2 linked regions of the Cupriavidus taiwanensis LMG 19424 genome follow. The protein of the gene in region 1 interacts with the protein of each later gene in a pairwise test. Links are inferred from orthologs where the notes say so. Each region holds a gene or a part of one and is shown on either strand. Other genes may lie near its edges.

Region 1 (3,292 bases):
TTTCCTGCCCGTTGCCGTCGCGCGACGGTTGCGGGCACACCGCTTACAATCGAGCCAGGCATCCGCCTGGCTCTTTTGTTTTGTGCGGGTCGGCGGCGGCCGGCCGCGGGGAGAGTGTCGATGCAAAGCCATACTGACCAAGTTGCCGATCCGGACGAGGTGCTCGTCGTCGTCACCAACGCACCCGACGCCGACACCGCGGCGGGCTTGTCGCGGGCCGTGCTGCAGGCGCGCGCCGCCGCCTGCGTGAACCGTCTGGCGCCGGTTGAATCCGAGTACTGGTGGCAGGGCAAGCTCGAGCAGGCGCAGGAATGGCCGCTGCTGATCAAGACCACGCGCGCACGCTACGCTGCGCTCGAGGCCGTGATCCGGCAACATCACCCCTATGACGTGCCGGAGCTGCTCGCGTGGCCCGTGTCGGCGGGCTACGGGCCCTACCTGGCATGGGTGCGCAGCGAGACCGCCGGCGTGCCGGCGCAGGCAGGTACGGCAGCACCCCAGAAACAAGACCAACAGGAATCGGCTTCATGAACATCGGTTTGGCACGGCGGGCGGGCACGCCCGGGCAGATGTGGGCGCGGCATATTGCCGCAGCGCTGCTGGCGGCGCTGGCCTGGCTGTGCCTGGCGGGCAGCCTCCACGCCGCCACCGAGGACGACTTCCTGCCGCCCGAGCAAGCCTTTCGCTTCGCCGCCAGCCAGCCTGACGACAAGACCATCGAAGTCCGCTTTGACGTCGCGCCGGGCTACTACATGTACCGCGAGCGCTTTTCCTTCGCCGCGCAGCCGGCCGGCGTGAAACTGGGCGCGCCGGCCTACCCGCAGGGCAAGGTGAAGTTCGACGAGACCTTCGGCAAGGAGATGGAGACCTACCGCGACAGCGTGGTCATCCGCATCCCGGTGGAGGCAGCGCCCGCCGACGGCAAATGGACGCTGACGGTGACGTCCCAGGGCTGCGCCGACAAGGGCCTGTGCTATCCGCCGATGGAAAGCGTCCACAAGGTCGGGGGCAGTGCCCTGGCCGACCTGTTCGGCAAGCGCGGCCGCAGCGACGCTCCGGCGGCCGAGCGGGCTCCGGCACCCGCCGCACCCGCCATGCCGGGCGCAGCCACGACTCTGCGCGCCGACGACAGCGACCGCATCGCCGGCGCACTGGCCAGCCGCAACCTGGGCCTGATCGCCGCGCTGTTCTTCGGCCTGGGCCTGCTGCTGACCTTTACGCCGTGCGTGCTGCCGATGGTGCCGATCCTGTCGTCGATCGTGGTCGGCGAGCACGTCACGCGCAGCCGCGCGCTGCTGGTGTCGCTGGCCTATGTGCTGGGCATGGCGGTGGTGTACACCGCGGTCGGCGTGGCCGCGGGGCTGCTGGGCGAGGGGCTCTCCGCCGCGCTGCAGAAGCCCTGGGTGCTGGGTGCCTTCGCGGCGCTGATGGTGGCGCTGGCGCTGTCGATGTTCGGCCTGTACGAGCTGCAGCTGCCGCAGCGCTGGCAGACCCGGCTCGCGGAATCCTCCAACCGCCGCCAGGGCGGCCAGATTGCCGGCGCCGCGGCGATGGGGGCGATCTCCGCGCTGATCGTCGGGCCTTGCGTGACGGCACCGCTGGCGGGCGCGCTGGCCTATATCGCGCAGAGCCGCGATGCCGTGACCGGCGGCGCCGCGCTGTTCGCGATGGCGCTTGGCATGGGCGTCCCGCTGGTGCTGGTGGGTGTGGGCGCTGGCAACCTGCTGCCGCGCGCCGGCCGCTGGATGGAGGTGACCAAGCGCTTCTTCGGCTTCCTGCTGCTGGGTGTGGCGCTGTGGATGCTGGGGCCGGTGCTGCCGGCGTGGGCCACGATGCTGTTGCTGGCGGCGCTGCTGCTGGTGGCGGCGGTGTTCCTGGGCGCCTTCGACGGGCTGGGGCCGGATCCGCGCAACCTGGTGCGGGTGGGCAAGGGCGTGGGCGTGCTGTTTGCCATCGCCGCCGCGATCGTGCTGATCGGCGTGGCCTCGGGCGGACGCGATCCGCTGCAGCCGCTGTCGCACCTCAGCGTGGCGCGGACTGTCGGCGAAAACGCCGGCGGTGCGCAGACGGTGCGCTTCGAGCGCGTGCGCAGCGTCGCCGAACTCGACGCCCGCGTGGCGCAGGCCGCCGCCGCGGGCAAGCCCGTGCTGCTGGATTTCTATGCCGACTGGTGCGTCAGCTGCAAGGAAATGGAGCGCATGACCTTCGTCGACCCGCGCGTGCGCGCGCGGCTGTCGGAAATCGTGCTGCTGCAGGCGGATGTGACCGCCAACAATGCCGACGACAAGGCCCTGCTCAAGCGCTTCGGCCTGTTCGGGCCGCCCGGCATCATCCTGTTCGGGCCGGACGGGCGCGAGCGCCCGGTGCGCGTGATCGGCTACCAGTCGGCCAACCGCTTCCTGGAAAGCCTGGAGCGCGCTTTCGGCACGCGCACGCGCACCTGACTTGCACGTGAGGCGTACCCAGCCCTGCGGCTAGCGCTCCAGCTGCCGCGCCAGTCCCCACAGCGCCGCCAGGACCACCGCCACGGCACCCATCAGGCCGATCGACCACCAGAAGCCCTGCGGCTCCTGCAGCCACGGCATGCGCTCGAAGTTCATGCCGAAGACGCCGGTGATCAGCGTCAGCGGCATGAACAGCGCCGTGATCAGCGTCAGCGCGCGCATGGTGCGGTTGGTGCGGTGCGCGACCGCCGAGAAGTGGATCTGCACCGCCGATTCGATCGAATCCTCCAGCCGGCGCGCATGCGCCAGCACCCGCTGGATATGCTCCATCACGTCGTTGATGCGCACCAGCAGCACTTCGTCGCGCCCCGGCGCATTGGCCGCGCCGCCGGGCTGGTCGCTGCTGTAGCGGTTGTCGAGCAGGCTGTCGCGGAATTCCTGCAGCGCGTCGCGCTGCTCCTCGCTCAGGTGTTCCAGCTTGCGCAGCTGGATGCGGGCATCGAGCAGGCCTTCCCAGCTGGAGAAGCTGCGGCGCGAGTTCAGCAGCGCGCGCTGCCAGCGGTCGAGCTGGCGCGTCAGCGGCGCGCGCAGCTCCAGGTAGCGGTCGACCATGGCGTTGAGCAGACGCAGCATCAGGTCCTCGGGCCGGCTCGGCGGACGGATGCCATGCAGCAGCGACTGGCCGTTGCCACGCGCAGGCACGGCTTGCGGACGCGGCGCCTGGCACAGCTCGAGCAGCCGCTGGCGCACCTGGTCGATGGTGCGCGACGGCCCGGAGCGCACCGTGACCAGCACGGTGTCGAACATGAAGAACGTGACCGGCTGGGTATCGATCTTGGCCAGTGCCG
Region 2 (3,306 bases), on another replicon or contig:
TGGTTCTGGGACCCGGTCGAGAACGCCTCGTTCATGCCCTGGCTGGCCGGCACCGCGCTGATGCACTCGCTGGCGGTCACCGAGAAGCGCGGCGCATTTCGCGCGTGGACCGTGCTGCTGGCGATCTTTACCTTCTCGCTGAGCCTGCTCGGCACCTTCCTGGTCCGCTCCGGCGTGCTGACCTCGGTCCACGCCTTCGCCGTGGATCCCAAGCGCGGCATCTTCATCCTGGCGCTGCTGGGGCTGGTGACCGGGCTGGCGCTGGCGCTGTATGCCTGGCGCGCGCCGGCGCTCGCGCGCCACGTGGCGTTTGCGGCGGTGTCGCGCGAGTCGATGCTGCTGGCCAACAACGTGCTGCTGGCGGTGGCCGCCGCCACGGTGCTGCTGGGTACGCTCTACCCGCTGCTGGTCGATGTGCTTGGCCTCGGCAAGATCTCGGTCGGTCCCGCCTATTTCGAGCAGGTGTTCGTGCCCTTGATGGCGCCCGCGGTGCTGCTGATGGGCGCTGCGCCGCTGGCGCGCTGGCGCCATGGCGACCTGCCCGGCATGGCGCGCCGGCTGCGCTGGGCCGCGGTGGCCAGCGCGGCGCTCGGCGCGGGGCTGCTGCTGGCGCTGCGCAACGCTTCGGCGCTGAGCGGGCTGGGGCTGCTGCTGGCGGCCTGGTGCCTGCTGAGCGCGGTGGCCAGCATGGCGGCGCGGCTGCAGCACCAGCAGGGCCGCCGCCTGGCGGCGCTGCGCCAGTTCACGCCGGGCTACTGGGGCATGCTGCTCGCGCACGCCGGCGTTGGCGTCTTCGTTGCCGGCGTAACACTGGTGTCGGGCCAGGAGAGCCTGCGCGAACTGCCGATGCGCGCCGGCGACACGGTCAGCGTAGGCGGTTATGACTTCCGCTTTGCCGGCGTGACCCAGGCCGGCGGCCCCAATTACGACGCTTTGCGCGGCACGCTGGCGGCCTCGCTCGACGGCCGGCGCGTGGCGGTGCTCCATCCCGAGCGCCGCATCTACCGCAGCCAGGACATGCCCACCACCGAAGCGGCCATCGACAGCGGCGTCACGCGCGACCTCTACGTGGCGCTGGGCGAGCACGTCGGCAACGACGCCGACGGCAGCGCGTGGGCCGTGCGCATCCACGTCAAGCCCTTTGTCGGCTGGATCTGGGGCGGCTGCGCGCTGATGGCGCTGGGCGGACTGCTGGCGGCCTGCGACAAGCGCTACCGGCTGCGGCGCCGCGCCGCCGACGCGGTCGATGCGCCGGTCGCAACTGATGCGCCCGCGATGCCGGCACTGACCTCGGCCCGCGAGGAGACCCCGGCATGACGCGCTTCCTGCTGCCGCTAGCCGCCTTCCTCGCCCTCGCCGTGGCGCTGGCCGCGGGCTTGCGCCACGATCCGCGCGAACTGCCGTCGCCGCTGGTGGGCAGGTCCGCGCCGGCGTTCCGCCTGCCGCTGCTGGCGCCCGAAGGCCGCACCCTGGACAGTGCCGACCTGCGCGGCAAGGTCTGGCTGCTGAACGTGTGGGCCTCGTGGTGCGCGGCCTGCCGTACCGAACATCCGCTGCTGGTGGACTTTGCCGCGCGTGCGCCGGTGCCGCTGTACGGCCTGAACTACAAGGACGAAGCCGTCGCCGCGCGCGACTGGCTGCGGCGGCTCGGCAACCCCTACACCGCATCGCTGGTCGATGCCGACGGACGCGTGGGCATCGACTACGGTGTCTATGGCGTGCCCGAGACCTTTGTCATCGACCAGCATGGCGTGGTGCGCTACCGCCAGGTCGGCCCCGTCACGCGCGAGGTGCTGGAGCGCAAGCTGATTCCGCTGATCGAGCAGCTGCAGCGGCAGGGTGGCGGCCATGCGTAGCCACAGGGACATGCTCCGCGCCCTCCGCGCCGGGCTCGGCGCGGCGCTCTGCGGAGTGGCGCTGCAGGCCGCGGCGCTGACCGAAGCCCAGCTCGATGCGCGCGTGCATGCCTTGTCCAGCGAACTGCGCTGCCTGGTGTGCCAGAACCAGACCCTGGCCGACTCCAACGCCGAGCTGGCGGTAGACCTGCGCCGCCAGATCCGCGCGCAACTGCGTGACGGCGCCAGCGACGCCGCCATCAAGGACTACCTGGTACAGCGCTACGGCGACTTCGTGCTGTACCAGCCGCCGCTGCGGCCGCTGACGTGGCTGCTGTGGTTCGGGCCGTTGCTGCTACTTGCCGCGACCGTGGCCGCCATCGCGCGCGCACGGTCCCGCAAGCCCGCGTCCGGCGCCCACTCCGACGCGCCGCTGGACGCCGCAGCGCAGCGCCAGCTGGCGGAACTGCTGGACGCTTCGGCCACGGAACGCCGCCCGCCATGACCACCTTCTGGCTGCTTGCCGCCGCGCTGATCGCCGCCGCCACCGCGTGCCTGCTGTGGCCGCTGTTGCGCCGCCCTGCGCCGTCTGCCCCCGCCAAGCCCGAACGCGCGCTGCTGATCGACGTCTACCACGACCAGTTGCGTGAACTGGAGCGCGACCTGCACGCCGGCACCCTGAGTGCGGCACGCCATGCCGCAGCCCGCGATGAGCTAGGCCGGCGTCTGCTGGACGAGGCCACCGGCAGCACCACCACGCCGGCCCGCGCGGGACCCTCGCCGCTGCTCGCAGCAGTGCTGCTGGCGGCGTTGCCCAGCGCCGCCATCCTGCTCTACCTGCATCTGGGCAACCCGGTCGCACTTTGGCGCGCCGACGACCTGCCCGCGGCCAGCGGCAGCGAGCACCAGCTGAGCGGCGCGCAGGTCGAGGGCATGGTGAACCAGCTGGCGCAGCGTTTGCGCGAGACGCCAGGCGACGCGCAGGGCTGGGCCATGCTGGCGCGTTCGTACACCGTGCTGGAGCGCCATGCCGATGCCGCGGCCGCTTACGCGCGCGCGGTCGAGCTGGCGCCGGAGGTGGCCGCGCTGCGCTCCGATTACGCCGACGTGCTGGCCACGGTAAACGGCGGCGTGCTGGACGGCGCACCGATGGCGCAAGTGCGCCAGGCACTGGCGCTCGATCCCGACGACCCCAAGGGCCTCGCGCTCGCTGCCGGCGCGGCGACGGAGCGCGGCGACGCGCAGGCGGCGATCGGCTACTGGGAACACCTGTACCGGCTGCTGCCGCCGGACTCGCAGACCGCGGCGCGCATCGCCGCCAATCTCGCGGCCGCGCGCGGCACGCCTGATTCGGCGCCGGCGAGCATCACCGGCATGGTGACGCTGAGCGATCAGGCCGGGCGCGCGCCGCAAGCAGGCGATACGCTGTTCGTCTATGCGTTGCCGGTGAACGGCCCGCGCATGCCGCTGG

Evidence for each region.
Region 2: the proteins of dsbD (region 1) and RALTA_RS18850 interact in binary tests that used the Escherichia coli proteins (3 or more experiments, as listed by UniProt). The link is inferred for Cupriavidus taiwanensis LMG 19424 from one-to-one orthologs.

What each region holds. Positions count from the first base shown.
Region 1 is NC_010528.1:3,088,637-3,091,928, reverse strand. What follows is about bases 1-2,985. They hold dsbD (protein-disulfide reductase DsbD), read left to right. Parts: upstream 1-527; coding sequence 528-2,444; downstream 2,445-2,985. Other genes in these bases: RALTA_RS14205 (magnesium transporter CorA family protein), read right to left, coding at 2,475-2,985; cutA (divalent-cation tolerance protein CutA), read left to right, coding at 121-531. Outside these bases: more of RALTA_RS14205, read right to left, coding at 2,986-3,292. UniProt on the Escherichia coli protein: Required to facilitate the formation of correct disulfide bonds in some periplasmic proteins and for the assembly of the periplasmic c-type cytochromes.
Region 2 is NC_010530.1:701,748-705,053, reverse strand. What follows is about bases 86-3,084. They hold RALTA_RS18850 (DsbE family thiol:disulfide interchange protein), read left to right. Parts: upstream 86-1,313; coding sequence 1,314-1,856; downstream 1,857-3,084. Other genes in these bases: ccmI (c-type cytochrome biogenesis protein CcmI), read left to right, coding at 2,337-3,084; RALTA_RS18845 (cytochrome c-type biogenesis protein), read left to right, coding at 1,867-2,340; RALTA_RS18855 (heme lyase CcmF/NrfE family subunit), read left to right, coding at 86-1,317. Also shown: more of RALTA_RS18855, read left to right, coding at 1-85; more of ccmI, read left to right, coding at 3,085-3,306. UniProt on the Escherichia coli protein: Involved in disulfide bond formation. Catalyzes a late, reductive step in the assembly of periplasmic c-type cytochromes, probably the reduction of disulfide bonds of the apocytochrome c to allow covalent linkage with the heme.